DNA from 3 places in the Peteryoungia algae genome. Region 2 is predicted to be linked to each of the others. Evidence: predicted binding sites of a transcription regulator. Region 2 holds the regulator's gene; each other region holds the start of a gene.
What was found. The regulator LexA, encoded in region 2, represses DNA repair genes until DNA is damaged. The targets are predictions, from matches to a motif close to TGTTCNNNNTGTGTTCNG.
Positions count from the first base shown of each region.

Region 1 (10,253 bases), 1.0 Mb from region 2:
GCATCGGTGGTGCGATCCTGCCCCTTCTCATGACCGTCGCCCTGACGGGTCTCGAGTTCCTCGTCGCCTTCCTCCAGGCCTACGTTTTTGCGGTGCTGACTTGCATGTACCTCAACGACGCAATACACCCCGGCGGGCACTAAGGATCACCGACATCGGCGCTTTCGCGCCAGTCAAAAGCCGCAACAACCCATCTCGAAGGAGTTTATTCATGGAAGCGGAAGCAGCAAAGTACATCGGCGCAGGTCTGGCTTGCTTTGGCATGGCCGGCACGGCTCTTGGCCTCGGCAACATCTTCGGCAATTACCTGGCGGGCGCTCTGCGCAATCCGTCTGCCGCTGACAGCCAGTTCGGCCGTCTGGTATTCGGCTTCGCCGTTACGGAAGCTCTGGGCATCTTCTCGCTGCTCATCGCTCTCCTTCTCCTGTTCGCCGTCTGATAACGGCTGGAGTTTGAGATCACGGCGCGCCGACAAGGACGCCGTGATCTCGTGCATCTGAGCATACACCTGGAGGTGAGCATGTTTGTGACCCCCGCCTTTGCAGAGGAAACTCCGGCAGAAGGCCAGCTTCACACCGAGACCGGCGTGGCCCAAGACGCGGGACATGGCGGCGGCGTGTTCCCGCCGTTCGATTTCTCGACCTATCCGTCGCAGCTTCTGTGGCTGGTGATTACCTTCGGCGTGTTCTACAGGCTCATGCAGAAGGTCATCGTTCCGCGCGTCGGCGGCATTCTCGAAAATCGTCACGACCGCATCGCTCAGGATCTCGACGAGGCTGCTCGTCTGAAGTCCGAAGCGGATGCTGCCATTGAAACATACGAGCGCGAGCTGACCGCGGCCAAGGCGAAAGCCGGCCAGATCGCGTCTGCCGCCCGTGATGCGTCCAAGGCCAAGGCCGACGCCGAGCGCGCTGCCATCGAAGCGGAACTCTCCGCAAAGATCGCTGCCGCCGAAAGCCGCATCGCTGACATTAAGGCCCGCGCATTCGCTGAAGTCGACACGATCGCCATCGACACTGTCGGCACGATCGTCGAAGAACTCATCGGTGCCAAGTCGACCGCAGCCGACATCAAGGCTGCCGTGTCCGGCATCGCCAAGCAGGGAGCCTGAGCACCATGGACGCAACATTTTGGGCATTCGTTGGTCTCATCCTGTTTCTCGTTCTCGTGGCCTACCTGAAGGTTCCGGGCATGATGGCCAAGGCCCTCGACGAGCGCGCGGACAAGATCCGCGACGAACTCGCCGAAGCCAAGCGCCTGCGCGAAGAGGCCCAGCACGTGCTGGCCGAATATCAGCGCAAGCGCAAGGAAGCCGAAGCCGAGGCAGCCTCGATCGTTGCTGCAGCCGAGCGCGAGGCCGCAGCCCTCACGGCTGAAGCCAAGCAGAAGACCGAGGAATTCGTGACCCGCCGCAACGCGCTTTCCGAGCAGAAGATCAAGCAGGCCGAAACCGAAGCCGTGAACGCCGTTCGCGCTGCGGCCGTCGATCTCGCGATTGCCGCTGCCGAGAAGGTGCTTGCCAAGAAGGCCGACGAGGGTGTTCAGCAGACGCTGTTCAAGGCCTCTGTTGCAGAGGTTAAGTCGCGTCTGAACTGAGTTCGGCCGACAAGCCTGCGAAGGCAGTCTGATTATTGACGCCCCGATCGGTTCGCCCGGTCGGGGCGTTTTCGTTTGCGAGGACAAGGGATGAAAACCTTCCGGCTTTCGTCTCTTGCACTGGACGTGCTTGGCGCAGGCGGCTGCCGCCCACCTGTACGGATGCCGACGGTCTGCTCGACCGAAGATCGTCCATGAGGGTTCAGGCTATCCTCTTGCAGCTGCAGGCCGGATGCTGAGTCAGTCGCGCTGGGGACCCGCTTCATCGATCACTGTCGCCTTGAGGGGGCGAAAGCTCATGCGGTGCAGCGGACAGGGGCCGTGTGTGACGAGGGCGGTACGATGACGGTCGGTGCCGTAGCCGGCATGAACTTCGAAGCCATAATCAGGATAGACGATGCCGGCCCGTACCATCATGCGATCGCGCATGACCTTGGCGATGATCGAGGCGGCTGCGATCGAGACCGAACGCGCATCGCCCTTCACCACCGCTTCGCCGGTACAGGTAAGCCCCATGGGAACATCGCGCCCGTCGGCCAGGACATGGCGTGCCTCGAGGCCCAGACCGGCGACGGCCCGTCGCATGGCATCGAGGCTGGCTTTGCGGATGTCAATGATGTCGATCCGTTTCGGCGATGAGGAGGCGATGGAGACGGTGGCCAGGGAAAGGATCCGCTCATACAGCACTTCGCGCTGGGCGGCGGACAGCTTCTTCGAATCGTTCAGGCCCTCGGGAATGCGCTTCGGATCGAGAATGACGGCGGCCGCCACCACAGGGCCGGCCAGTGGCCCTCGGCCGGCCTCGTCCGTGCCGGCCACCGGCCACAGCAAACGCTTCCTGGCCCGGTTCTCCAGCGAGAAGTCCGGCACAAGCGGCAGGTCGGGAAAGAGGCCAGGAGAATCGGGTGGCGTGCGCTTTTTCATGCGGCTGAAATCGCACGCGCACCCGACCTCCTGCAAGTCCCCGGTCCCGATCGCCGATCATGGCGACAGGGGCGGCTTACCAGGGACAACATCCGGTGCGAGGCGGCGGACAACAGCACCGGAACTGAAAAAATCAAACAGTGTCAGAGCAGCGAGAGCTGCACTCCGTCGCTGTTGGGCGAAACGAACATGTCTTCCCGAAGCTGCAGGCTGCGGCGCATCAGGCCGAGCCGTTTGGTCGCCATTTCGAACCGGCGGCTGATCTGCCAGGCATAGGGACCGGCCCCCTTCATCCGCTTGCCGAACTCGGCGTCGTAATCCTTGCCGTCGCGCATGGAGCGCACCAGCGACATCACATGCCGATAGCGGTCAGGATAGTTCTGCAGCAGCCAGTCACGAAACAGCGGGCTCACCTCCAGCGGCAGGCGCAAAAGAACATAACTCGCCTCGGAAGCGCCGGCGGCCTTGCCGCTGTCGAGAATACGCTCGATCTCGTGGTCGTTGAGAGCCGGAATAACCGGCGCCATCATCACCGCAACGGGAATGCCGGCCTCAGACAGAGCCTTGATCGCCTCAAGCCGCTTGGCTGGCGTCGAGGCTCTCGGCTCCATGGTCCGCGCCAGCTTCCGGTCAAGCGTCGTCACGGAAATGCCGACCTTGGCCAGACCACGCTTTGCCATCGACGCCAGAATGTCGAGATCCCGCAGGATGAGAGAGGACTTCGTGACGATCACGACGGGATGGTTCGCCTTGTCCAGCACTTCGAGGATCTGCCGCATGATGCGCCATTCCCGCTCGATCGGCTGATAGGGATCGGTATTGGTGCCGATCGCGATCGGCTTAACCTTGTAACCCGGCTTCGACAGCTCGCGTTCCAGCAGCCGCGGCGCATCCGGCTTGGCAAACAGCTTGGCCTCGAAGTCGAGACCGGCAGACAAGCCCATATAGCTGTGCGTCGGCCGGGCGAAGCAGTAGATGCAGCCATGCTCGCAGCCCCGGTAGGGATTGATCGAGCGGTCGAAGGGGATATCGGGCGAGTCGTTGCGGGTGATCACCGTGCGGGGCTTTTCGACCTGCACCTCTGTCTTGAAGGGCGGCATGTCTTCGAGCGTCTGCCAGCCATCGTCGAAGGCAACACGCTCCTGGGTCTCGAACCGACCGGCCGGGTTGATCCCGGCCGCACGGCCGCGCCGACGGTCGATCTCGATCCGCATTCCGGAGGCGCTCATCAGCGCATCGGCAATATCTGCCGTATTGCCAGGCTGGAAGGCAGCCTGGCTCGCAAGAGACAGCTCGTTCATGTTTGCTCCTCACGGGTTTGGCGACCCCGCTCAATGACTATATTCCTACCGCGGAAAAGAGAACAATGCAAGAACAAACTTGAGAAAACTGACTGTGGCAAAACTTTGTGCAATGCGGTAGATATAGGCAATGCTGACAGTCATCATGGAATGCCACGATCAGGAGCCCGAACTCGCACAGACCTTGTCGGTGCTGGTGGCGGGTGCGGTGGAAGGTCTTGTCAGCGACGTCATCGTGCTGGATCACGGCTCGCGCGATGGTTCATCCATCGTTGCGGATGCGGCCGGTTGCCGCTTTTACCAGCAATGGGACATGAAGGAATTGCTGGCGACGGCGCGTGGCGAATGGCTGCTGCTGATCGAGCCCGGTGCCCGTCTGGGCCTCGGCTGGGTGGATGAAGTCGCGGAATATGTCGCCCTCAACAAGGCGCCGGCCAGGTTTTCCGAAGCGCGCCGGTACCGGCTGCCTTTCTATCGCCGTCTGACGCGCAGCCGTCAGCTTCTGGAAAACGGCCTGCTGATCCCGAAGCGTCAGGCCCTTGGTCTGGCGGGTGAGGGCAGGGAACTGCTGCAACTGGCCAGAGGCCACAAGCCCCGCCGTCTCGCTTCCGAGATCATTCCTTCCTGGGTCGCCCGTGAAGCACGCCGCTGATCAGTTCTGGCCGCGTCTCAGATGTTCGTCCAGCCGCGGCATGATCTCCACGAAATTGCAGGGCATGTGCCGATAGTCGAGTTGCAGCTTGATGATGCCGTCCCAGGCATCCTTGCAGGCGCCGGGAGAGCCCGGCAGGACGAAGATGAATGTAGCGTTGGCCACGCCGCCGGTCGCTCGCGACTGGATCGTCGACGTCCCGATCTTGTCGTAGGAAATCCGGTGAAAGACTTCCGAGAAGCCGTCCATGCGCTTCTCGAACAGGGGCTCCAGCGCTTCAGGCGTCACGTCACGGCCCGTAAAGCCGGTCCCACCCGTGGTGATCACCACGTCGATTTCGCTCTGCTTGGTCCAGGCCTCGACCTGATCGCGGATCGCCAGCCTGTCGTCCTTCACGATGGCGCGTGCAATCAGACGATGGCCGGCCTCCTCGATCCGCCCCACCAGCGTATCGCCCGACTTGTCGTCGGCGTGGCCACGCGTGTCGGATACCGTCAGCACGGCGATGCCGACGGGAATGAAGGGGCGGTTTTCGTCGATTCGGCTCATTCAGGCCTCTCCCGGAACGGTGCGCGTCAAGAGCACATACCAGTTCGGCCGATAGGCGGAAAGCGCGAGCGCCGCCTTCATGGCGCCAGCCTCGGTCTCGTAGAGCCCGAAACAGGTGGCTCCGGAGCCTGACATGCGCGCGATACCGGCAAGGCTTTGGCCCAGAAGATCGCAGGCCTCTGCAATCTCGGGCACCAGCGCTTCCGCCACCGGCTGCAGATCATTGCGCAGGGGCGCGAGCGAACGCAGCCAGTCCGTAACATCGATGACGCCCGGGACCTCGCCAATGGGGGGATTGTCGCGCCGCGTCAGGTTCCGGAAGATATCCGGCGTGGACACCGGCTTCAGCGGGTTGACCAGCACCAGCGGCACGGAAGGCATTGCCACCTTCTCGATGGTTTCGCCGATCCCCCGCGCACGCAGTGGCACCGAGGCGAGACACATCGGCACGTCGGCCCCGAGCTGCAATGCGATCTGTTGCAGCGTCGCCTGCGGCAGCTCCGCCTTCCAGAGCCTGAGCAATCCCCGAAAGGTCGCAGCCGCATCCGCCGACCCGCCGCCGATGCCCGAAGCGATCGGCAGGCTCTTGTCGAGGGTAATCGAGACGGGCCCGTGCGGCTGACCGGCGTCGGCAAGCGCTGCCCGCAGCAGGTCGCGTGCCTTCAAGACCATGTTGTCGTCACCGGAGAGTTCGCCGCCGAAGCGACCGAGAAGACGGAATTCGTCCTTCTGCGAAGCCTCGAACGCCAATTCGTCCCCGTCCTCGGCAAAAGTGACGAGACTGTCCAGCAGATGATAGCCGTCGGCCCGTCGGCCCGTCACATGCAGAGCGAGGTTGATCTTGGCCGGGGCAGTCTCGATGACGCGCTCCGGCCGGTGCTCTGCAACAGGCTTCATGCGGATCAGGTCTTCTTGTCGTCTTTCTTGGGCTCTTCGGCCGGATTGGCCTCGACCTTGGCCGCATCCGATTCGATCGGCGGCAGGCCCTTGTTGATCTTGGCCTGGATCTTCGGCACCTCTGCCTCTTCAGGCTCGGATGCCAGCGCACGCTTCCACTGATACGTGGCTTCCAGTTTGCGGCCCACGCGCCAATAGGCGTCGCCCAGATGGTCGTTGATCGTCGCGTCGCCTGCGCGCAGCTCGATCGCCCGTTCCAGTTCCACCACCGCCTCATCGAAACGGCCGAGGCGATAATAGGCCCAGCCGAGCGAATCGACGATGTAGCCGTCATCGGGGCGCAGTTCGACGGCCTTCTTGATCATCTCCAGGCCTTCCTGAAGATTGCGGTTCATGTCGACCCAGGAATAGCCGAGATAATTGAGAACCTGCGGCTGGTCGGGATTGAGTTCCAGCGCCTTGCTGAAGTTCGGCTCCGCCTTGTCCCACTTCTTCAGCCGTTCATAGGCGATGCCGCGCTGGAAGTAGACCGACCAGTGGTTCCGCGCCGGCGTCTGGCCGATGATCTCGATGGCCTTGTCGTAATTGTCGGCCATCGCGCCGTAGTCCTTGGAATCGGACAACACGCTGCCATAGGCCAGATAACTGCGGACATCATTCGGGTCGGAAGCAATCAGTCCCTGAAGGTGTTCGCGCGCTTCCTTCACCTTGCCGGTCTCCGCCAGCGTCAGGCCGAGCTGCAGCTCGGAAATGCGCCGCATCGGCGAGGTCTCGGGCACCTGCCGGTAGAAGGCGATCGCCTTTTCCGGCTGCTTGGCATTTTCGGCAATGCCGCCGAGCAGAACCAGTGTGTCGGCCGCATCCTTGTCCAGCGCATGCGAGAGCTGGAGATAGAGCATGACAGTGTCTTCGGCGCCTTCGCGATTGAGGGCCCCGCCGATCGAGAAGAGCACGCCGGCCGCACCCTGTACGGCATTGGCGACGATGGGATCCGGTTGGCGTCCGGCCTCGATCTCGTCACGCAGCGCCTTGAACGGTGCAAAATTGGTGATCAGTTCATCGCCGGCCGCCAGCGCATCAAGCGCCTTCTGCTTGTTGCCGGCACCAGCTTCGAGTGTGGAGAGCGCCATGACTGCCCGGGCGAATGTGTCAGGAGCTGTCGCCCCGCCGTTGCGGTCCGTCACCGTGTCCGTGAGCGCCTTGCGGGCGGCATCGATGTCGCCGGTCTGCGCGGCGATGACGCCGGCATTGTAGTTGCGGAAGATGCCGTACCAGCTGGGGCCGTCGAGCTCTTGCACGAGCTTCAGCGCTTCCTTGCCCTTGCCGTCGCCGACCATGGCCCAGGCAATGAGAAGCTGGTTCATCAGCCGGTCGAGATCGTTCGGGCCTTCATACTTGAAGTGCTTCAGGGCATCCGAATAGTCGCCATCCCGGATGGCCCGGAAGCCGAGCGCGACCGAGGTCACCCGCTCGACGGCCGGATCGCTTTCCAGCGTCTTGGCGAGGTCGGCCCCTTCGTCGAACTCCCCGTTCATGAACAGCGCGATCATCAGTCGCTGTTGCAGTTCGAGTTCATTCGGGGTGAATTCCAGCGCCTTCTTGTAGAACTTCACCGCATTCGGATAGTCGCGGTCAGTCTCTGCCGTGCGCGCGGCCAGGAATGCGCCGGCGTAGGAATCGACGCCCTGGATGTCGAAGCTCTCCGAGCCGGCCTGATCTGGGGCAGAGGAGGCTGACGCGAACTGTCCGTGCGAGACGCTCAGGAGCAGCGCCAGCGCTGTGCTGGCGAGAGTGCGAAGGGCGGGGCTTTGCCGCATGACGAGCCTTTCAAGAACCGGGGTTCGATCGCTGATGCCCGGGACCGGGCAATCAGCAATGATTCATGGACAGAATGGCTTTTTTGAAGCAGCCCCGCAAGGCGATCACGGGATCTGCGTCAATTCACACGGGAAATGCAGAAATCGATCACGTCGTTCAGGGCGCTCTTCCATGGCGTTTCCGGCAACGGGGCAAGAGCGTCCCGCGCGATCGTGCCATAATGTTGCGCCCGCTGGATCGTATCCGAAAGGGCGCCATACTTGCTGATCAGGCCGAGTGCCTTTTCCAGCCTGACATCGTCGTTCTGGCCGCCTTCGATCGACTCTTTCCAGAATTGGCGATCGGCAGCCGTGCCCCGGCGGTAGGAGAGGATGACCGGCAGCGTGATCTTGCCTTCGCGGAAATCGTCGCCGACATTCTTGCCGGTTTCGGCAGCCTTGCCGCCGTAGTCCAGCACATCGTCGACCAGCTGGAAGGCAAGGCCGAGATTCATGCCATAGGATTTCAGTGCGCTGCGGGTCGCCCGGTCGGTGCCGGCGACGATCGGGCCGACTTCGGCTGCTGCCGCAAAGAGCGCTGCCGTCTTGGCGCGAATGACGGCGAGATAGTCATCTTCCGTCGTTTCCATGTTCTTGGCGACGGAAAGCTGCAGCACCTCGCCTTCGGCAATCACACAGGCCGCCGTCGAGAGAACGTCGAGCGCGTCGATCGATCCGACCTCGACCATCATGCGAAACGCCTGGCCGAGCAGGAAGTCGCCGACCAGCACGCTTGCCTGATTGCCCCAGATGGTGCGGGCCGTGGACTTGCCGCGGCGAAGATCGCTTTCGTCCACCACGTCATCATGCAGAAGCGTTGCCGTATGCATGAATTCGACCGAGGTCGCGAGCTTGATGTGGTGATCCCCTTCATAGCCGAACATCGCAGCGGTCGCGAGCGTCAGCATGGGGCGCAGGCGTTTGCCGCCGGACGAGATCAGGTGGTTGGCCACCTCCGGAATCATCTGCACATCAGAGCCGGCCTTCGACAGGATCAGCTGGTTGACGCGCTCCATGCCGCTTTTCGTCAGGTCCACCAGAGGCTTGACGGATGCCTGTTTGTTTTTGCTTTCCTCAAGCGGTATGACTACGCCCAACGCACCGGACTCCTGTTCAGTTTGGTCGCCGACAATAAAAAGCCGGGAAGGCCACGGCAAGGGGCGAATTGCCTCGGCTGGCGGCTGGAACACGGTTTTACCCGTTAACAGTGAGTTCTGAATTCGATGCATGAGATCATTCGCAGCAACGACGTCGTCCTGCTGTCTTTCGCCGAAAGCCTGATGCGCGACGCCGGCATCGCCTCGATGATCGCCGATCAGTCGATGAGCATCCTGGAAGGGTCGCTCGGAATGCTCCAGCGGCGCCTGTTGGTCGATGCCGATTGCATCGATCAGGCCCGCCGCATCCTCACCGATGCCGGCCTCGGTGCGGAACTGCGCGACCACGATATGTGAGCGCCATGGTCGAAGCGTCTGACAGCAACGCCGACATGACCGTCCAGGAAAGCGTTGACGCCTTTCACCGGGGGCGGTTCCATCTCGTGCAGCCGGCCGGCCATGGCCATCGTGCCGGCATGGACGCCATGTTGCTCGCCTCGCTCGTCGCCGACAACCGTGTGGTCCGTGTCGCCGATCTCGGCGCCGGAGCCGGTGCAGCCGGTCTCGCTGTTGCCTCGCGCCTGCCAAAGGCCAGCGTGGTTCTCGTCGAGCGCTCTCCGGATATGGCGGGTTTCGCGCGCAAGAGCCTCGCTTTGCAAGACAATGCCGAATTGGCGACGCGCGCCGAAGTGCTGGAGACGGATGTCACCTTGACGGGCCATGCACGGGTGGCAGCCGGCCTCGTCGATAACACCTTCCACCATGTCATCATGAACCCGCCCTTCAACGATCCCGGTGATCGAAGGACGCCGGATGTCCTGAAGGCCGAGGCCCATGCGATGACGGAGAACCTGTTCGAAAGCTGGATACGCACGGCGGCCGCAATTGCGATGTCCGGCGGCCAGCTTTCCCTGATCGCGCGGCCCCAGTCGATTGCCGAAATCATCGCCGCCTGCGGTCGTCGCTTCGGCGGCCTCGAGATCACGGCGATCCATCCACGCGAAGGGGAAAATGCCACCCGGATCCTCGTGACGGGTGTCAAGGGATCGCGCGCCCGTCTGCAGATGCGCGCGCCTCTCCTGATGCATGACCGACCTGACAGTCATGCCTTCGCGCCCCTTGTGGACAGCCTGAACAACGGTCGCGCCGGTTATTCGCGTTTGCGTTGAGAGCTTTGATTTTTCGCCGGAACCATTGTGTTCGGCCCTTGGCTCCTTACATCTCGTCTCAGATTGAAGATCGTAAGGAGTTGAAACGCGACAATGGCAGACTTTCTGAAACGGCTGGTTCCCAAGCGCTTCCAGAGGAAGGGCGTCGTCATTCCGGTCGTCAGGCTGCACGGGCCGATCATGAGCGGCGGTTCGCGCTTTCGCCCCGCATT
Region 1 covers NZ_CP128477.1:4,224,839-4,235,091, forward strand. The annotation lists gene QTL56_RS20020 (F0F1 ATP synthase subunit A) at 1-143, shown strand, start outside; gene QTL56_RS20025 (F0F1 ATP synthase subunit C) at 212-439, shown strand; gene QTL56_RS20030 (F0F1 ATP synthase subunit B) at 521-1,111, shown strand; gene QTL56_RS20035 (F0F1 ATP synthase subunit B) at 1,117-1,596, shown strand; gene rnhB (ribonuclease HII) at 1,837-2,520, opposite strand; gene QTL56_RS20045 (PA0069 family radical SAM protein) at 2,664-3,821, opposite strand; gene QTL56_RS20050 (glycosyltransferase family protein) at 3,952-4,473, shown strand; gene moaB (molybdenum cofactor biosynthesis protein B) at 4,474-5,022, opposite strand; gene QTL56_RS20060 (4-(cytidine 5'-diphospho)-2-C-methyl-D-erythritol kinase) at 5,023-5,919, opposite strand; gene QTL56_RS20065 (tetratricopeptide repeat protein) at 5,925-7,736, opposite strand; gene QTL56_RS20070 (polyprenyl synthetase family protein) at 7,856-8,872, opposite strand; gene QTL56_RS20075 (putative signal transducing protein) at 8,999-9,229, shown strand; gene QTL56_RS20080 (tRNA1(Val) (adenine(37)-N6)-methyltransferase) at 9,265-10,041, shown strand; gene QTL56_RS20085 (S49 family peptidase) at 10,135-10,253, shown strand, end outside.
Region 1: QTL56_RS20045 (PA0069 family radical SAM protein) is a predicted target of LexA. The motif match lies at 3,880-3,897, and genes of this name have one in related genera.

Region 2 (10,253 bases):
GCGATCATGCGCAGCGAGGCGACCATCCGCTGGTGCGGATCGGTGATGTCGGTCGAGTCGTGATAGAAGGCGGAGAGCGCACCGACCGTGCCGACCATGACGGCCATCGGATGGGCGTCGCGGCGATAGCCGGAGAAGAACTTGCTCATCTGCTCGTGCACCATCGTGTGATGCGTGACGCGATAATCGAAGTCCTTCTTCTGCGCTGCCGTCGGCAGTTCGCCGTAGAGAAGAAGGTAGCAGACTTCCAGGAAGTCGCCCTTTTCGGCAAGCTGCTCGATGGGATAACCGCGATGCAGAAGCGTGCCTTCGTCGCCGTCGATATAGGTGATCTTGGATTCGCAGGATGCCGTGGACGTGAAGCCCGGATCGTAGGTGAACGTGCCCGTGTGCTTGTAAAGGGCGGCGATGTCGATGACGTCAGGGCCGATCGTGCCGGCCTTGACGCTCAGGTCGACCGTCTTGTCCCCAAGTTGCAAAGAAGCGCTTTTGTCCGTCATGCTGATCCTCCGGTATTGGCGGGAAGGCGTCTCGAAAAAGCCGCCATCGGTTAAGCGTGTTGATGTTAGCTATATGATACCGAAGTTAATGCCAAGCTATCCAAAGGGCAAATTGTGCATCGCGAAATCGGCAACAATCGAACCGATCGGTTCTTGTCGTTTGCGGCTCGGATAGGCGGCAGAATCACCAGGCTCTGCAAGCTTTGATTGTTTTTCGTTTTGCCTTATCTTGGCCTTGGATGGTGTGGATCCGGCCGAGCGAGCGCAATGGTCGAAGTGGCGGAAAAACAGGGGGAACCAGACATTCGATCCGGTCTGCTGCCGGCTCGTCGCCCTGTGCTTCATCCGCCTTCCTGGTCCACCGCAACTCGTCGGACAGCCTCCGGTTTCCACCTTTCGATTTCAACCGTTTTGCGTCGCGTCCGCGACTATGTTCGCGAGCGCCTCATGGAGGAGATCAGTTACGGGCATTTCTTCCACTTTGTCCCGGTGTGCCTCGGTGCCGGCGCTGCAATCTGGTTTTCTTTGTCGAGTCCACCCTTGGCGCCGGTCCTTGCTCCGCTTGTGCTTGCTCTCCTGTTTGCGCTGTCGCGATCGGCGCGGGACACGGCGTCAAATCTGATTCTCTGGAGCGCCTGCCTTGCTGTCGTCGGCATGCTGCTTGCGGAGTGGGAGGCGAGGCGCGTTTCGACCGTCATCATCGACCAGCCGCTCGTCACCACCGTGACTGGTATCGTCGAGCGCAGGGAGCAAGGCGCGGCCGGCGAGTGGCGCTATACGCTGAGGCTGACGGGGACGGTGGAGCCTACCGTGCGGCGGCCGCCTGAAAGGGTCACTCTGCTGGCACGCAGCAAACATGCACCGGCTGCGATCGGCGACTGGCTCAGCGGGCGGGCGCGGCTCTCGCCACCGTCGGGTCCCGCCTTGCCCGGTCTGAACGACTTTGCCTTTCAAAGCTATTTCTCCGGCATCGGCGCTGTCGGTTTCTTTCTCGGTCCGCCTCAGGCGAAACTGGCCGGAGAGGATAATGGAGCCGGGTTGGTCGCGCGCTTCGATGCGGCATTGTTCTCCCTGCGGGACCGGATCTCGAATCGCATCCGCTCCGTCATTCCAGGCGATCCTGGCGCCTTTGCCGCCTCGATCATCACGGGAGAGCGTCGCTCCATGTCGACCGCGGCGACCGAGGCGCTTCGGGCTTCGGGCCTTGCCCATATCACCGCAATCTCGGGTCTCAACATGGCCCTCGCCGCCGGCATATTTTTCGTCGGCCTGCGCGGTCTGCTCAGCCTCGTGCCGGCGCTGGCCGAGCGATATCCGATCAAGAAGATCGCGGCTGCGGGCGCGTTGATTGCCACGACCGGCTATGTGCTCATTTCCGGCTATCAGGTCTCTGCGCTGCGTGCCTATCTGATGACCGCCATCATGCTGGCTGCAGTTCTCTTCGACCGTCCGGCCGTCAGCCTGCGCAACCTGGCCCTGGCTGCAACAGCCATTCTTGTCGTACAGCCTTCAGCTGTGATGGGGCCGAGTTTCCAGATGTCCTTTGCGGCCACTGCAGGCCTGATCGCCGGCTATGCCGGCTGGCGCTCCAGGCCACGGGCCATGCTGCCGCCGATGCGGTCACTCGGCCTGCGCGTTGCTGCGGGCGGCGGAAAACTCATCGGCGGTACTCTGGCGACATCCCTGATCGGCGGACTGGCCACCGCAATCTTTGCCATCACCCATTTTCACCGCCTGTCGACCCATGGACTTGAAGCCAACCTCGCCGCCATGCCGCTGATTTCGCTGGTGGTCATGCCGGCAGGCTTCATTGCCATGCTGCTCATGCCCTTCGGCCTTGATGCACCCTTCTTCTGGATCATGGGGCAGGGGCTCGAACTGGTTCTGCATGTCGCCTACATGGTTGCCGGCTGGGGTGGAGGTTACGTCTTTCCGCGCCTACCCGGCTGGTTCATGCTCGGAACGATCACCGGCATGCTCCTGCTGACGCTGTTTCGCAGCAGTCTCAGACATGCAGGAACCGTCCTGATCGCGGTGACGCTCGTTGCGACATGGCTTGGGCCGAGACAGGAACCCGGTGAACTGATGATCAGCGAGGATGCGAGACTAGTGGCGCTCTGGAGCGGTGACGGCGCCGCACGGACCCTCGCTATCAACCGAACTCGGCCGCCGGCCTTCATCTTCGATCAATGGCGACCGGTGCTGGATGTCGAGACGACGATGCCGCCCCAAATGCTTACGATTGGCGAATTGCCAGCGCCACCTGACTGGCGAACCGGAGAGACCTGGAGCGCAGCGCAGCGATCGGCTGCTGCAACGCTTCTCGATCAATTGACCAAATCTGCCAGGATGGACCGGTTCACCTGCATCAAGCAGGCCTGTGTCGCCCGGATGGACACGGGGAAATTGCTGATGACCCTCGACCGTCCCGACCTGGTCGGGGTTGGCTGCGACCTTGCCGATGTCGTCGTTCTGGCGGCTCGCACGCGATTGACCGCCTGCCGCTCGGGTGCGGCGCTTCTGTCGCAAAGCAGCCTCAGGGCCACCGGCGCTGTCGAAATTTCCGGCCTTGCAGACGCGCCGCAGCACCTGGTGATCAGAACATCTTTCGAGGGGAAGCCGAGACCGTGGACGCAACACCGCCTCTACGACTGGCGCACGGCATCGGCGGCAGACGAACACACCATCCCCCAAGCATCAGAAAGCCGGACAACGGCGCAACAACTGTCGCCGACAGCTGACGCTCAGTGATACCGGCGGATGAGGCCGACCAGCTTGCCCTGGATCTTGACCCGATCCGGCGGGAAGATTCGCGTTTCATAGGCCGGATTGGCGGCCTCCAGCGCGATCGACGCGCCACGCCGGCGGAACCGCTTCAATGTTGCTTCCTCGTCGTCGACGAGCGCCACGATGATGTCCCCCGGATTGGCGTTGGACGCATTGCGGATGATGACGGTATCACCGTCGAGGATCCCGGCTTCGATCATCGAATCGCCCTTCACCTCGAGGGCGTAGTGATCACCGGAGCCGATCATCTCGGCCGGCACGGTAATGTCATGCGTATTGTTCTGGATTGCAGAGATCGGTACGCCAGCCGCGATACGGCCCATGACGGGAACCGAGATGGAAGAACTCCTGTCTTCAACCGGCTGCTTGGTGAGTGTTGGCGCTGGCGGTGCCTTGCCAAGACTGCCTTCGATCACGCTCGGGGCAAAACCGCGACGGGGCTGCATGCTCGGAGAATAGGCTTCCGGCAGTTTGATAACCTCAAGGGCGCGAGCTCGATTCGGCAACCGGCGGATGAAGCCGCGTTCCTCGAGCGCCGTGATCAGCCGATGGATGCCGGATTTCGATGCGAGATCCAGCGCGTCCTTCATCTCGTCGAAGGAAGGCGGGACGCCCGATTCTTTCATCCGCTCGTGGATGAAGAGAAGCAGTTCCTGTTGCTTGCGCGTCAGCATATGCGGTGCCCCTAAGGTGAAACAAATACAGAACAGACACTATCTGTTCCATTTGTGTTCCGCAAGGGGATAAATTTTCGTGAAGAGCCGGTGAGAAAATGCGATGGCCTGATGTGCAGGTCTTGAAACAGTCCGATTTTGTACCGCTGCAATGCAAAGAGCGGATACTTTCAAAGCCCAGCGGACCTTTCTCGGGGAATAAGACGAATGCTCAAGGACATTGAAAATCTCGTTTTGGGGAAGACGCAAGCCGATCTGTCTTCTGCGGAAAAGAAGGTGCTGAAGCGGGCTCGGGAGCGCCGCACGGTTTCGACCAACGCCGGCGAGGAATTCCTGGCCCATGCGACCGTCGGTCAACGATTGGCAGACGGCATTGCGAGGGTGGGTGGCTCCTGGGGCTTCATCATCGCCTTCATGGTGCTCTTCGTAGCCTGGGTGGTTCTCAACACCGTGGTTCTGGCGACCCGCTCCCTCGACCCTTATCCGTTCATCTTCCTCAACCTTCTCCTGTCCATGCTGGCCGCGATCCAGGCCCCGATCATCATGATGAGCCAGAACCGCCAGGCCGAGCGCGATCGGTTCATGGCGGCAAAGGATTATGAGATCAACCTCAAGGCAGAGATCGAGGTTTTGGCCCTTCATCACAAGATCGACGAACAGGTACTCAAGGAATTGCGCGAAGCGCGGCAGCAAATCGACGCATTGCGCCAGACGCTCGAAACCCTTTCAATCCAGCCGCGCAATTCCCAAATCTGACGCAGAACTCGAGAGAAATATGTCCAATCCCATCACGTCCCCCCGCGCCATCGATCATCTCGTCCTCCCGGTCGTGGATCTCGAAACCTCCCGCGATCGGATGAGCCGCCTCGGCTTCACGGTTGCGGCCGATGCCCGCCATCCATTTGGGACCGAGAACGCCTGCGTCTTTTTTGCAGATGATACCTATCTGGAGCCCCTGGCCGTCGGCAGCCGAGAAGGCTGCCTTGAGGCTGCACGCATCGGCAATGTGTTTGTCGCACGCGATCTCGCCTTCCGCTTTCGCCGTGGCGAAGGCCTCTCGGCCATCGTCGTGAAGACGGACGATGCAACTGCAGATGATAGACGGTATCGCGATGAGGGACAGAGCGGCGGGCCCGTTCTCGAATTTTCGCGGCAGTTCCGATTCCCTGATGGGCGATCGGCGGAGGGGGCTTTCCGGCTCGCCTTTGCAGCCGACCTGCGTTCGCCTGATTTCTTCGGCTTCGCCTGTGAACGCGTAAATCCGATACCGGCGGATCGCGGTGACTTGGTCGTGCACGCCAATGGTGCCGCCGGTCTTCGGCGAATCGTCCTGGTCGAGGAAAATCCGAGTGATTTCCAGTATCTGCTGGAAATGGTGCTCGATCAGCGCGACGTCACGGCGCATTCCTTCGGCATGGCGATCGAGGCATCCAATGCCTCGGTTGACGTCCTGACCTCCGAAGGGTGTTCGGCCCATTACGGTCTGGATTCCAGGCATCTGGAACGCGGTCTCCTGGGCGCGGCCGTGGTGGTCGCCGTCGCCGATCTCGGCGTGACAGAAGCCTGCCTCGCTGCTAATGGCGTCGGCTATCACAAAACGGGCGCGCGGCTGGTTGTCGCGCCGGAAAAGGGCCAGGGCGTCACCTTTGCCTTCGAGGAGTTGAAATGAGCATTTCTCCCAATTCGGAAGTCGTGGTTGGCGAAGGCGCCGGCAAGGCTGTCTTCTCACAAAAAATCCGCTTCGCCTTGATCGCCGGCCCCTGCCAGATGGAAAGCCGTGACCATGCCTTCATGATCGCGGGGCAACTCGTCGAGTTGTGCCGCGAACTCGGGCTCGGGCTCGTCTACAAATCCTCTTACGACAAGGCGAACCGCACCTCGTTGTCTGCCGAGCGCGGCATCGGCCTGGAAACGGCGATGGAAGTCTTTGCCGACATCAAGAAGGAATTCGGTGTGCCCGTCCTCACCGACATCCACACGGAAGAGCAGTGCGCGGCCGTCGCGCCGACTGTGGATGTCCTGCAGATCCCCGCCTTCCTCTGCCGGCAGACGGATCTGCTTGTTGCCGCCGCCAAGACCGGCCGCGCGATCAATGTGAAGAAGGGACAGTTCCTGGCCCCTTGGGACATGAAGAACGTGCTGAACAAGATCACCGGTTCCGGCAATCCGAACGTGCTGCTTTGCGAACGCGGCGCGTCCTTCGGCTACAATACGCTCGTCTCCGACATGCGCTCGCTGCCGATCATGGCGGCCATGGGCGCGCCTGTCGTTTTCGATGCCACCCATTCGGTGCAGCAGCCGGGCGGGCAGGGTGGTTCCTCCGGTGGCCAGCGTGAATTCGTCGAGACGTTGGCTCGCGCAGCCGTCGCTGTCGGCGTCGGTGGGCTCTTTATCGAGACTCACCAGGACCCGGACAACGCCCCGTCGGATGGTCCGAATATGGTGAAGATCACCGACATGCGCCGGCTTCTGGAAAAACTCATCGCCTTCGACGATCTGGCCAAGGCATCCTGACGGACTCTCGCGGCGCTTTCAGCAGTTGAACGGGAAGCGCCGCGGGTCCTTGCGGTTTAAATCGATTAGATTTCGTCCGTTCCGGCTCCTATCCGTCATTGTATTTTCCCGATCATCGGATAAGAGAGGATGACTCAAAGGCAGGTCCGGGGGCTCCGCGCCCGGTGATCGGCCGCCGAGCCTTGTCCAATTTCCGTCACCAGGGAGCGAACATGACCGCCATTACCGACATCATCGGCCGCGAAATCCTCGACAGCCGCGGCAATCCGACCGTCGAAGTCGACGTCTATCTCGAAGACGGCAGCATGGGCCGTGCGGCTGTCCCCTCGGGAGCCTCGACCGGCGCGCATGAAGCCGTCGAATTGCGTGACGGTGGCTCGCGTTACCTCGGCAAGGGCGTCGAGAAGGCGGTCGAAGCCGTCAATGGCGAGATCTATGATGCAATCGGCGGTCACGAGGCCGAAAACCAGATCCAGATCGACAATCTGATGATCGAACTCGATGGCACGCCGAACAAGGCACGCCTCGGCGCCAACGCCATTCTTGGCGTATCGCTGGCCGTCGCCAAGGCCGCGGCCCAATCCTCCGGTCTGCCCCTCTATCGTTATATCGGCGGCCCGAACGCCCATGTCCTGCCGGTTCCGATGATGAACATCATCAACGGCGGTGCCCATGCCGACAACCCGATCGACTTCCAGGAATTCATGATCGTGCCGGTTGGCGCCGACACCATCCGTGACGCCGTGCGCATGGGTTCGGAAGTCTTCCACACGCTGAAGAAGCAGCTCGCAGCCGATGGCCACAACACCAATGTCGGCGACGAAGGTGGCTTTGCGCCGGGCCTGGCATCCGCTCCCGCTGCCCTCGACTTCATCATGAAGTCGATCGAAAAGGCTGGTTACCGTCCGGGCGAGGACATGCATATCGCGCTCGATTGCGCCTCGACCGAGTTCTTCAAGGACGGCAAGTATGTGCTTGAAGGCGAAGGTCGCACGCTCGAACCGGAAGCCATGGCGGACTATCTTGCCGAACTCGCTGCCAAGTACCCGATCTTCTCGATCGAGGACGGCATGGCCGAAGACGACTGGGATGGCTGGAAGTCGCTGACCGACAAGATCGGCAAGAAGGTCCAGCTCGTCGGCGACGATCTTTTCGTCACCAACTCCGCGCGTCTGCGTGACGGCATCAAGATGGGTGTCGCCAATTCCATCCTGGTCAAGGTCAACCAGATCGGCTCGCTCTCGGAAACCCTCGACGCCGTCTCGACCGCACACCGCGCCGCCTACACAGCCGTGATGTCGCACCGTTCGGGCGAAACCGAGGATTCGACGATTGCCGATCTCGCAGTTGCCACCAACTGCGGTCAGATCAAGACCGGCTCGCTCGCACGTTCCGACCGCACCGCGAAGTACAACCAGCTGATCCGCATCGAGGAAGAGCTTGGCCCGCAGGCCGTCTACGCAGGCGCCTCGATCCTGCGCGGCTGATCCTGCCCGATCTCCCTTCGAAGCCCGTGCCGGTCATCCCGGCGCGGGCTTTTTCTTTTGCGCTGCGACAGGGTCAACCATCGGTTAAGACATGCCCGCTAATCTGAGTGCCAGTTTCGCGTTTCAGGGCAATTGTCGGCATGTGGACCAGGCATCACAAGAAAAAGAAATACGGCCGCCTTATTCTGCCCGCTGTCACAATCGCTTTCCTGTCCTATTTCGGTTACCATTCGATCCATGGCGACTATGGCTTGAGGGCAGGACAGCAGTTCGAGCGCATCCGGCTGGAGCGCGCCTCCGAGCTGGAAAGGCTCGTTGCGCAGCGCATGGTCTTGGAGAAGGAAGTGAGCCTCTTGAGTGACGGCTCGCTGGACGAGGACATCATTGACGAAAAGGCGCGCTATCAGCTCAATATGTCGCGCCCGGATGAAATCGTGATCTTCAACACCTATTTCTGATTAACTCAAATCGGGTTAATTCGAATTCTTTCATTTTTTACAGTTGCTTGCGGCGAATGAGAGCCATGCATTTATGGCATTGCCGCCGTCGGCTTTCTTCCCTATTCTGTCGTCAACTTTGCACCATAATAACCCATGGGAGGGATGCATGGCGCCTCGCAAGCCTGCGACTGCGACCGGTCGGAAGCCTTCGACCAAGCCTGCCAAGAAAGAGTTCACGCAAGGAGCGATCGTCGAGTTCGACAAGGCTCAGGAGATCCTGGCCTATCGCGAAATGCTGCTCATTCGTCGTTTTGAAGAAAAGGCCGGGCAGCTTTACGGCATGGGCTTCATCGGTGGTTTCTGTCACCTGTATATCGGCCAGGAAGCTGTCGTTGTCGGCATGCAGATGGCGCTGAAGGACGGCGATCAGGTCATCACCGGTTATCGTGACCACGGCCACATGCTGGCTTGCGGTATGAGCGCGCGTGGCGTCATGGCCGAGTTGACCGGCCGTCGCGGCGGCCTGTCGAAAGGCAAGGGCGGCTCGATGCACATGTTCTCCAAGGAGAAGAATTTTTATGGCGGCCACGGTATCGTCGGCGCCCAGGTCTCGCTTGGCACGGGTCTCGCCTTCGCCAACAAGTATCGTGGCAACGACAATGTCTCGCTCGCCTATTTCGGCGACGGCGCCGCCAACCAGGGCCAGGTCTACGAGAGCTTCAACATGGCTCGTCTGTGGAACCTGCCGGTAATCTACATCATCGAGAACAACCGATACGCCATGGGTACCTCTGTCTCGCGCGCTTCTGCCCAGACGGATTTCTCCCAGCGCGGTGTGTCCTTCAACATTCCAGGCATCCAGGTGGACGGCATGGATGTGCGTGCGGTCAAGGCTGCCGCGGATCTGGCGGTCGAGCATTGCCGTTCCGGCAAGGGCCCGATCATCCTCGAAATGCAGACATATCGCTATCGTGGCCACTCGATGTCTGACCCGGCGAAGTATCGGACCAAGGAAGAAGTGCAGAAGATGCGTTCCGAGCAGGATCCGATCGAGCAGGTCCGCGCACGTCTGCTCGAAAAGGGCTGGGCGAGCGAGGACGAATTGAAAGCGATCGACAAGGACGTCCGCGACATCGTGGCCGACTCGGCCGATTTCGCCCAGGCCAATCCGGAGCCGGATGCATCCGAGCTCTACACCGACATCCTGCTGTAATCGGGGAGGGAACCCATGCCGATCGAAATCCTCATGCCCGCCCTGTCTCCGACCATGGAGGAGGGCACACTCTCTAAGTGGGTCAAGCAGGAAGGTGATACCGTGAAGTCCGGCGACGTGATCGCTGAAATCGAAACCGACAAGGCGACGATGGAAGTCGAGGCCGTCGACGAAGGTGTGCTCGGCAAGATCCTGATCGCTGCCGGCACTGAAAACGTCAAGGTCAATACCGCGATTGCCGTTCTGCTGCAGGACGGCGAAAGCGCCGATGCTGCCGTCGCACCGAAGAAGGAAGCCGATGCACCGGCGGCCGCTTCTGATGCGGCAGGCGGAAAGGCGCGCGAAGCGGCTGCGGAGCCGGATTCCACTGCAGATAACAAGGTCCCCGCGGCCCCGAAGATCGATGTCGCCTCTGATCCGGATATCCCGGCCGGAACCGAAATGGTCACCATGACGGTCCGCGAAGCCCTGCGCGAAGCCATGGCGGAAGAAATGCGCGCCAACCCCGATGTCTTCGTCATGGGTGAGGAAGTCGCCGAATATCAGGGCGCCTACAAGATCACGCAGGGCCTGCTGGCCGAGTTTGGTGCGAAGCGCGTCGTCGACACGCCGATCACCGAGCACGGTTTCGCCGGCGT
Region 2 covers NZ_CP128477.1:860,807-871,059, forward strand. The annotation lists gene gltA (citrate synthase) at 1-500, opposite strand, end outside; gene QTL56_RS04430 (hypothetical protein) at 597-845, opposite strand; gene QTL56_RS04435 (ComEC/Rec2 family competence protein) at 1,041-3,251, shown strand; gene lexA (transcriptional repressor LexA) at 3,245-3,961, opposite strand; gene QTL56_RS04445 (DUF1003 domain-containing protein) at 4,169-4,717, shown strand; gene QTL56_RS04450 (VOC family protein) at 4,737-5,630, shown strand; gene kdsA (3-deoxy-8-phosphooctulonate synthase) at 5,627-6,475, shown strand; gene eno (phosphopyruvate hydratase) at 6,688-7,962, shown strand; gene QTL56_RS04465 (FtsB family cell division protein) at 8,103-8,420, shown strand; gene pdhA (pyruvate dehydrogenase (acetyl-transferring) E1 component subunit alpha) at 8,569-9,615, shown strand; gene QTL56_RS04475 (pyruvate dehydrogenase complex E1 component subunit beta) at 9,631-10,253, shown strand, end outside.

Region 3 (10,253 bases), 280 kb from region 2:
GCGATGATGGGCATTTTCTTCATCGTCTCCGCCGTCATCGGTTTCGTCGAGGTCATGCCGCAGTCGCAAGGCGATACGCTCGCCCGCCGTTTCCTTTCCAGCCAGCCCGACGGCACGCTGATCACGGATGTCGAGGGGCGGATCGTGTTTGCCAACCAGGCCTATGGCGCGATGACCGGCGCGCGCAAGGCCACGGAAGTCCAGACGCTGGAGGCGTTGCTGTCGCGCTACCGCGAATCAAGCGAGGCTTTGTACCGGCTGACAAACGGCCTGCGCGAGGGGCGCAACGGCCACGAGGAGTTCCGGCTCCTCAAGCCGCTGGGAAGCCAGACGGTGAACGGGTCCGGCGCCCATTGGTATCGCCTGAAAGCGCGGCTTCTGCCCGGAGAAGGGCGGGGCAAGCCCCAGCATGTCTGGCAGATTTCAGACATCACAGCAGAGCGCGACGATCAGGAGCGGTTCTTCAAGGAGCTTCAGCACGCGATCGATTATCTCGACCACGCACCGGCGGGTTTCTTCTCCGCCGGTCGCAAGGGAGAGATCTATTATCTGAATGCGACGCTCGCCGAATGGCTGGGGGTCGACCTCACCCAGTTCAATCCCGGCTCCATGACGATCACGGACCTTGTCGCCGGTGAGGGCATGGCGCTGATCAACTCGGTGCAGGCCGAGCCCGGACAGGCCCGCACCGAAACGCTCGACCTTGATCTGCGCCGCGTCAACGGACAGAGCCTGCCGGTGCGACTCGTGCATCGCGTGCGCGCTGCCCGCGACGGAGCGCCGGGGGAAAGCCGCTCGATCGTGCTGTCCCGCGCCCAGGGCGAGGGCGGCGACCAGTCGGATTCCGTCGCTTCGATGCGGTTTACCCGCTTCTTCAACAATACGCCGATGGCGATCGCCTCCGTCGATGGAGAGGGTCGCATACTGCGCACCAATGCTCCGTTCATGAAGCTCTTCGCCGACGTCATTTCACGCGACGAGATCGATCAGCACGGGCTGATCGAGGTGGTGCTGCACGAGGGCGATCGCGACGACTTCCGGGAGGCGCTGGCCGCCGCCATGGACCGGCAGGTCGACATATCGCCGATCGACAGCCGCCATCCGACCAATGACACCCGGCACTTCCGCTTCTACGTCAACGCCGTGATCGATCAGAGCGACGAAGCGCCGGAAGAGGCGGCCATCGTCTATGCTGTCGATGTGACCGACCAGAAGGCGCTCGAGGCGCAGATGGCGCAGACGCAGAAGATGAACGCTGTCGGCACGCTGGCCGGCGGCATCGCGCATGACTTCAACAATGTGCTCACTGCCATCCTCCTGTCTTCCGACCATCTGCTCTTGCAGGCCCGCCCCTCGGATGCGAGTTTCGCCGATCTCATGGAGATCAAGCGCAATGCCAACCGCGCGGCCGTTCTGGTGCGCCAGTTGCTCGCCTTCTCGCGCAAGCAGACGATGCGGCCGAGCGTGCTCAACCTGACGGATGTGATCGGCGATCTCAGAATGCTGGTCGATCGGCTCATTTCCGGCAGCAATGTCAAGCTCAGGGTCGAATATGGCCGGGATCTCTGGCCGGTGAAGACGGACCTGTCGCAGTTCGAGCAGGTGCTGATCAATCTGTGCGTCAACGCGCGCGACGCCATGCCGGACGGAGGGGCCATCACCGTCTCCACGCGCAATATTGACGCTGAGGAAGCCGGCGCCTTCGGTTATCGTGGACTGCCGTCGGAAGACATGGTGCTGGTCGAAGTGGCCGATACAGGCACGGGCATCGCGCCCGAAATCATGGACAAGATCTTCGAGCCCTTCTTCACCACCAAGGAAGTGGGCAAGGGCACGGGTCTCGGCCTTGCCATGGTCTATGGCATCGTCAAGCAGTCGGGCGGCTACATCTATCCCGAATCGGAAGTGGGCAAGGGAACGACGTTCCGCATCTTCCTGCCCCGGCATGTGCCCGAGGTGCAGCCGGTCATCGAGGGACAGGTCTCGACCGCACTCAACGGGGATGCGATCACGGTTGCCAAGTCCGGCGGCAATGCCGAACCGCAGGATGCGCCGGATCTGACGGGCAAGTCGGCCGTGGTCCTGCTCGTTGAAGACGAGGAGGCGGTGCGGCGCGGCGGCAAGCGCATGCTGGAGACGCGTGGCTACACCGTGCATGAGGCTGGTTCCGGCGTCGAGGCACTCGACATCATGGACGAACTCAACGGGGCGGTGGACATCGTCGTCTCCGACGTCGTGATGCCCGAGATGGACGGCCCCACCCTGCTCACCGAACTGCGCAAGACATATCCGGACCTGAAGTTCATTTTCGTGTCGGGCTACGCCGAGGACGCGTTTGCCCGCAATCTGCCGGCGGATGCCAAGTTCGGCTTCCTGCCCAAGCCATTCTCGTTGAAGCAGCTCGCCGTCGCCGTGCGCGAAATGCTGGATGGCGAAGGCTGAGGACTTCCACAGCCTATGGACTATCGCGGAATGAAAGAACCCGCCGGATCGCTCCGGCGGGTTCTTCTTTTTCTCGGGTGATCTCGACTGTCAGCCGTTCATGGCGACGGCGATCTCGGCGGCGAGGCGCGCATTGTTTTCGACGAGTGCGATATTGGTCTTGAGCGAACGTCCACCTGTCAGGTGGAAGATGTTGTCGAGCAGATAGGGGGTGACCTGCTTGCCGGCGATCTCGTCGCGCTCGGCATTTGCAAGTGCGCGGCTGATGTAGATCTCCATCTCTTCGCGTGGGATCTCGTCGGATTCCGGAACCGGATTGGCGATGAGCATACCGCCGTCGATGCCGAGCTGATCCCGCATCTTCTGGAAATTCGCGATGGCTGCCGGGCTCTGCAGGTTGAGCACGCTCTTGAGGCCGGAGCTGCGCGACCAGAAGGCCGGGAAGTCCTCGCTGTCGAACGTGACAACGGGAACGCCGCGTGTTTCGAGCACTTCCAGCGTCTTCGGAATGTCGAGAATGGCCTTCGGGCCGGCCGAGACGACGATGACCGCGGTGCGGGCGAGCTCTTCCAGGTCGGCTGAAATGTCGAAGGTCTCTTCCGCGCCGCGATGCACGCCGCCGATGCCACCGGTGGCGAAAACATGGATGCCGGCGCGATAGGCGGCGATCATGGTCGCAGCGACGGTCGTCGCTCCGTTGCGGCGCTCGGCGATCGCGAAGGCCAGATCGGCGCGCGAGAGCTTCATGACATGCTCCATCTGCGCCAGCGCTTCCAGCTCTGCCGGCTCGAGGCCGATATGCAGCACGCCCTTGATGACGGCGATGGTCGCGGGAACCGCGCCCTGCTGGCGGACGATGTCCTCGACGCTGCGGGCCATTTGCAGATTGCCGGGATAGGGCATGCCATGGGTGATGATGGTCGATTCGAGTGCCACGATCGGGGCGCCGCGCTGCTTTGCGGCGCTGACTTCACTCGAATAGGTGATCGGCAGGAGAGGAGAGATGGAACGGGTCATGGGGGGCTTCCGCTTGAAATTCAGGTTCTCATGACAGGAAACGGGCGGCTGGGACAAGTGCCAACTGGCTTGCCAGCCGCTCCTGCGACAGGTTTTCGTCGGTTGCGTTCAATGATGCGAGGGTGATCGCGGCACTGGCGGTGCCGTGTCGCAAGGCTTCAGCGAGAGATGCGCCGGTCAGGCGCGCATCGAGGAAGCCGGCTGCAAAGGCATCGCCTGCACCGGTCACATCGGCGATTTTTTCCAGCGGCAAGGGTTCGATCAGCGCCATGCCGTCGGGATCGAAGGCGATCGTGGGACCGCTGCCGCTGGTCACAGTCCCGCCTCGGAGGCCCCTGGCGCGCAGCAGAGCCGGCCAGTCTTCCGGTCCTTCGGGCCGCTCGCCGGCAATCGCCTCGGCCTCGGCTCCGTTCATGAAGAGATGGCTGAGATGGGGCAGGGCTGCCCGGAACTTGATGACCTTCGCCGGTGAAATGGCGATGGCGGATATGCCCTTTCCGGCCGCATGGCAGGACGCCGCGAGCGTGGTCAGGGTGTCTGCCGGCAGGTTCGCATCGGTGAGGACGTGGCCCGCGAGCGCCAGGCTGTCGCGCAGCGATCGCGCCTTCAGCCGCCGTGCCGTGAAAGCGTCATACAAGGCCATGTCGGCCAGCGCGATGACCAGATTGCCGTCGCGCTCCAGAATGGCTGTGTAGCTCGGGGTCGCCCGATCCAGGAACATCACCGGCTGGTCTTCAAGGCCGGCGCGGCTGGCCGCGTCAGCCACCATCTGGCCGGCCGCATCGCCCCCCCGGGGAGCAATCAGGCGGACGGCACGACCGAGACGCGAGAGATTGCAGGCTGCATTGAAAACCCCGCCGCCGGCTTCCTCGAACCATGCGCCGGGATTGCTGGCGCCGGGCTTTGTATCCCCCAGGATGCGTGCGCGGCGGTCGATATGCGCGCCACCGATTGCCAGGATATCGACGGTCATGTGCACCTCTCCGCGGCCCGGATTTCACGAATCGAAATCGGCAGGCCCGCTCTGTCGACGGTCCCGACAGGGCATTGTCGCGACGTCGATGCCCCGCGCGGAACATATTTCGAACATGAGTTCAAAAACGATGTTATATCAATTGCTTCGCGGAGACTTGCAAAACAAGAACAAAAAGGGTACATGTTGCTCATCGGCGGCTTCATTGCCTATGCGGCCTCAATAACCTAAAGGTGGATCGAATGGCACAGAATTCTTTGCGGCTTGTAGAGGACAAATTGGTGGATAAAAGCAAGGCATTGGAGGCGGCGCTCTCGCAGATCGAACGGTCGTTCGGCAAGGGCTCGATCATGAAGCTCGGCGCGAACGAGAGCGTGGTCGAAGTCGAGACGGTCTCGACGGGGTCGCTCAGCCTCGACATCGCGCTCGGCATTGGCGGCCTGCCGAAGGGCCGCATCGTTGAAATTTACGGGCCGGAAAGCTCGGGCAAGACGACGCTGGCGCTGCAGACAATTGCCGAAGCCCAGAAGAAGGGCGGCATCTGCGCCTTCGTCGACGCCGAGCATGCGCTCGATCCGGTCTATGCCCGAAAGCTGGGTGTCGACCTGCAGAACCTGCTGATCTCGCAGCCGGATACCGGTGAACAGGCGCTTGAAATCACTGACACGCTTGTCCGTTCCGGTGCGATCGACGTGCTGGTCGTCGATTCGGTCGCAGCGCTGACCCCGCGCGCCGAAATCGAGGGCGAAATGGGCGATAGCCTGCCTGGCATGCAGGCCCGCCTGATGAGCCAGGCGCTGCGCAAGCTCACCGCTTCGATCTCCAAGTCGAAGACGATGGTGATCTTCATCAACCAGATCCGCATGAAGATCGGCGTCATGTTCGGTTCGCCGGAAACCACGACCGGCGGTAACGCACTGAAGTTCTATGCCTCGGTTCGTCTCGATATCCGCCGCATCGGTGCGGTCAAGGATCGCGAAGAGGTTGTCGGCAACCAGACCCGCGTCAAGGTCGTCAAGAACAAGATGGCACCTCCCTTCAAGCAGGTCGAATTCGACATCATGTATGGCGAAGGCGTCTCCAAGACCGGCGAACTCGTTGATCTCGGGGTCAAGGCTGGTATCGTCGAGAAGGCGGGCGCCTGGTTCTCCTACAATAGCCAGCGTCTCGGTCAGGGGCGTGAAAATGCCAAGCTGTTCCTGCGTGACAACCCGGCAATGGCCCAGGAGATCGAGATGGCGCTGCGCCAGAATGCCGGTCTGATCGCGGAAAAATTCCTGCAGAACGGTGGGCCTGACGCCAATGACGGCGATGGTGCCGACGACGCGTAAGCCAGTCGTCCACCTTTGTGATATTTGTCGGCCGCGTTTCCCTGGAGACGCGGCCGGTTTTCGTTGCGGCTGCTGGACAGGGAGGAAGCCGGGCGATAAAAGCCATTGATTTTGCAAATTGGCCGGCTTCCCGGCCTGAATGAAGGGCGTGACATGAGCGGTGTAAACGACATCCGGTCGACTTTTCTCGACTACTTCAAGACGAACGGTCACGAGGTCGTTTCCTCCAGTCCGCTGGTGCCGCGCAACGATCCGACGCTGATGTTCACCAATGCCGGCATGGTGCAGTTCAAGAACGTCTTTACCGGACTGGAGCAGCGTCCCTACACGACGGCCGCGACCGCGCAGAAATGCGTGCGCGCCGGCGGCAAGCACAACGACCTCGACAATGTCGGATACACCGCGCGCCACCATACCTTCTTCGAAATGCTCGGCAATTTCTCGTTCGGCGACTATTTCAAAGAACGCGCGATCGAGCTCGCCTGGAACCTGATCACCAAGGAATTCGGCATCGACCGCAACCGCCTGCTGGTCACCGTCTACCATACGGATGACGAGGCGCATGGCCTGTGGAAGAAGATCGCCGGTCTTTCGGACGACAAGATTATCCGCATCAAGACCAGTGACAATTTCTGGGCCATGGGTGACACCGGCCCCTGTGGCCCGTGTTCGGAAATCTTCTACGATCATGGCGACCATATCTGGGGTGGCCCTCCGGGCTCGCCCGAAGAAGACGGTGATCGCTTCATCGAGATCTGGAACCTCGTCTTCATGCAATACGAGCAGATCACCAAGGACGAGCGGGTCGATCTGCCGCGCCCGTCGATCGACACCGGCATGGGCCTCGAGCGTGTCGCAGCGCTTCTGCAGGGGCGCCACGACAATTACGACATCGACCTCTTCCGCGCGCTGATCGATGCTTCGGTCGACCTGACCGGCGTCAAGGCCGAGGGCGAGCGCCGCGCCAGCCACCGGGTCATCGCCGACCACCTGCGCTCGTCGGCCTTCCTGATCGCCGACGGCGTGCTGCCGTCGAACGAGGGCCGTGGCTACGTGCTTCGCCGCATCATGCGCCGCGCCATGCGCCATGCGCAGCTTCTCGGCGCGAAGGATCCGATCATCTACAAGCTCCTGCCTGTTCTCGTGCAGCAGATGGGCCGCGCCTATCCGGAACTGGTCCGTGCCGAATCGCTGATCTCCGAGACGCTGAAGCTCGAGGAGAGCCGCTTCCGCAAGACGCTGGAACGCGGATTGACGCTTCTGTCGGATGCGACGGCAACCCTCGACAATGGTGACAGCCTCGACGGCGAAACCGCCTTCAAGCTCTACGACACCTATGGCTTCCCGCTCGACCTGACGCAGGATGCGTTGCGCGGTCGTGGTATCGGCGTCGACCTCACCGGCTTCAATGACGCCATGCAGCGCCAGAAGGCGGAAGCGCGCGCCAGCTGGTCGGGCTCCGGCGACAAGGCGACCGAGACCGTCTGGTTCGAGCTCAAGGAGAAGTTCGGCGCGACCGAATTCCTGGGTTACAGTTCCGAGACGGCCGAAGGCCAGGTTCTCGCCGTCGTCAAGGATGGCAAGGTCGTCGAGCACGCAAGCGCCGGCGAACAGGTACAGATCGTCGTCAACCAGACGCCGTTCTACGGCGAATCGGGTGGCCAGACAGGGGATACGGGCGAGATCGTCGGCGAGGGATACTCGCTTGATGTCACCGATACCCAGAAGAAGGGCGAAGGCGTCTTTGTGCATGTCGCGACCGTGCAGAACGGCGTCGTCAAGGCTGGCGGGGCCGTCACGCTGAACGTCGACCACGCGCGCCGCTCGCGCCTGCGTTCCAACCATTCGGCAACCCACCTCCTGCATGAGGCTCTGCGCGAAGTGCTCGGGACCCATGTGGCCCAGAAGGGCTCGCTGGTTGCCCCTGAGCGCCTGCGTTTCGACATCTCGCATCCGAAGCCGATTTCGGCGGAGGAACTGAAGGTTGTCGAGGAGATGGCCAACGAGATCATTCTGCAGAACTCGCCGGTCACGACCCGCCTGATGGCGGTCGACGACGCGATCGCAGAAGGCGCCATGGCGCTGTTCGGCGAGAAATACGGCGATGAAGTCCGCGTCGTGTCGATGGGCACGGCGCTGCGCGGCGACAAGGCTGGCAAGGCCTATTCGATCGAACTCTGCGGTGGAACACATGTGTCGGCAACGGGCGATATCGGCCTTGTGCGCCTGGTCGGCGAAAGCACAGTGGGTGCTGGCGTGCGCCGTCTCGAGGCGCTGACCGGAGAGGCGGCTCGTGCCTATCTTTCCGAGCAGGACGAGCGGGTAAAGACGCTCGCATCGACGCTGAAGGTGCAGCCGACGGATGTCGTCACGCGCGTCGAGGCGCTCGTCGAGGAACGCCGCAAGCTCGAAAAGGAGCTGGCGGATGCCAAGCGCAAACTCGCCATGGGTGGCGGTGCCGCCGGTGGTGCCGATGCGCCGAAGCAGATCAATGGCGTCAATTTCATCGGTCGCACGCTTGCCGGCATCGATGCGAAGGACCTCAAGGGCATGGCGGACGAGGCCAAGGCGGGGCTTGCAACCGCCGTTGTCCTGCTGATTGCTGTTGCCGAAGACGGCAAGGCGAGCGCCGTCGTGTCGGTGACACCTGACCTGACCGATCGTTTCAGCGCCGTCGATCTCGTGCGTATCGCTTCTGCCGCACTCGGCGGCAAGGGTGGCGGCGGACGGCCGGACATGGCCCAGGCCGGCGGCCCGGATGGTGCTGAGGCCGATGCGGCGATTGCCGCGGTCGAGGCAGCGCTCAACTGAAGAAACGGAAACGGGGCCGGCGGTGTCGCTGGCCCCTGTCCGCTTGCCTGGGCACTGGCTGGCTGGGGCACTGGCTGGCTGGCGCTCCAGAACATGCTGCGAGAGGGCGCAATGATCGCCCAGCACATCCGTCTATGACGGATCCTTAGATCCCCCGCGTTCTGCGATCTGCCGGCGGGCTTCATCGAAGGAAGGGACGAAGTGCACCCCATGTTCCGGTACCTCGTGATGCAGCAGCATCTGCTGCATCTCCGGGCGATCCGAAATCACATAGACCTGCACATCTTGCCGGACGGCCTTGCGAATGACGCCGGCAAGCAGATTGACGCCCGAGGTGTCGATGAAACGGATCCCGTGGCAGTCTAGGACGAGATTGCGGTGATCATCGGCAATCCTGTCGAGAACGGCGCTCGCGGCCGCCACGGCGCCAAAGAAGAAGGCCCCGTCCAGTCGATAGGTCACTGTTTCCGCGTCCATTTCCTCCAGCGGGCTCTCGACCTTTTCCGGTGTGATGCGGACATTTCTCGACATGTGATGGATGAACTGCAGGGCCGCCAGCGAGAAGCCCACGACAATGCCTTCCGTCAGGTCGCGGAAGACGACGAGCAGGAAGGTGACGGCGAGTATCAGCGTTTCGCCGCGCGAGGAGCGGACCAGAGCCGCGATCGCCGATTTCTCCACCATGTTCCAGGAGACGACCGCCAGCACGCCGGCAAGGGCTGCGAGCGGAATGTAGGCGGCAAGCGGCGCTGCGACCAGCATGAAGACGAGCAGGAAGACAGCATGCAGCATGCCGGAAACCGGGCTGGTGCCACCGGCGCGTACATTGGTCGCCGTTCGGGCGATCGTCCCGGTCACGCAGATGCCGCCGAACAGGGCAGAGGCAATATTGGCCACACCCTGGCCCACCAGTTCGGTGTTGGATCGGTGCCGGCGGCCTGTCATGCCGTCGGCGACGACGGCCGATAGCAGGGACTCGATGGCGCCGAGCAAGGCAAAGGCGATGGCATCGGGAAGCACGGCGATTGCGAGATCAAGCGAAAGATGCGGCAGCGCCGGCATCGGCAAGCCGGAGGGGATGCCGCCGAATTTGGATCCGATGGTCGAGACGGGAAGGTCGAGAGCGGCGGACGCAGCCGAGGCTACGACAACCGCGATCAACAGGCCGGGCCAGGACGGGCGGTAGCGGCGCAACAGCAGAATGACGCCGACCGTAAGCCCGGCCATGGCGGCTGCGGCCGGCGAAAAACCGGGCAGGGCAGCCGCGATGGCAGATAGCTTCTCGGCCAGCGGGCCGGGTTCTCCACCGGGAAAGCGCAAGCCGAGCAATTCGCTGATCTGACTGGCAAAGATGATCACCGCGATGCCCGCCGTGAAGCCGACGGTCACGGGATAGGGGATGAACTTGATGTAAATTCCGATCCGCAGGAGCCCGCAGGCGATCAGCATCATGCCGGCCATCGCGGTGGCCAGAATGAGGCCGTCGATGCCGTGGCTTGCAACGGTGGCACTGACGAGCACGATGAAGGCACCGGCCGGACCGCCGATCTGGTGGCGGCTGCCGCCAAGCAGGGATACGAGGAAGCCGCCGATGATTGCGGTGTATAGGCCGCGGTCCGGGGTGACGCCCGAGGCGATGGCGATCGCCATGGACAGAGGCAGCGCGACGATGGCCACGG
Region 3 covers NZ_CP128477.1:1,145,020-1,155,272, reverse strand. The annotation lists gene cckA (cell cycle histidine kinase CckA) at 1-2,442, shown strand, start outside; gene QTL56_RS05800 (pseudouridine-5'-phosphate glycosidase) at 2,533-3,459, opposite strand; gene QTL56_RS05795 (carbohydrate kinase family protein) at 3,488-4,432, opposite strand; gene recA (recombinase RecA) at 4,675-5,763, shown strand; gene alaS (alanine--tRNA ligase) at 5,917-8,574, shown strand; gene QTL56_RS05780 (SulP family inorganic anion transporter) at 8,707-10,253, opposite strand, start outside.
Region 3: recA (recombinase RecA) is a predicted target of LexA. The motif match lies at 4,531-4,548, and genes of this name have one in related genera.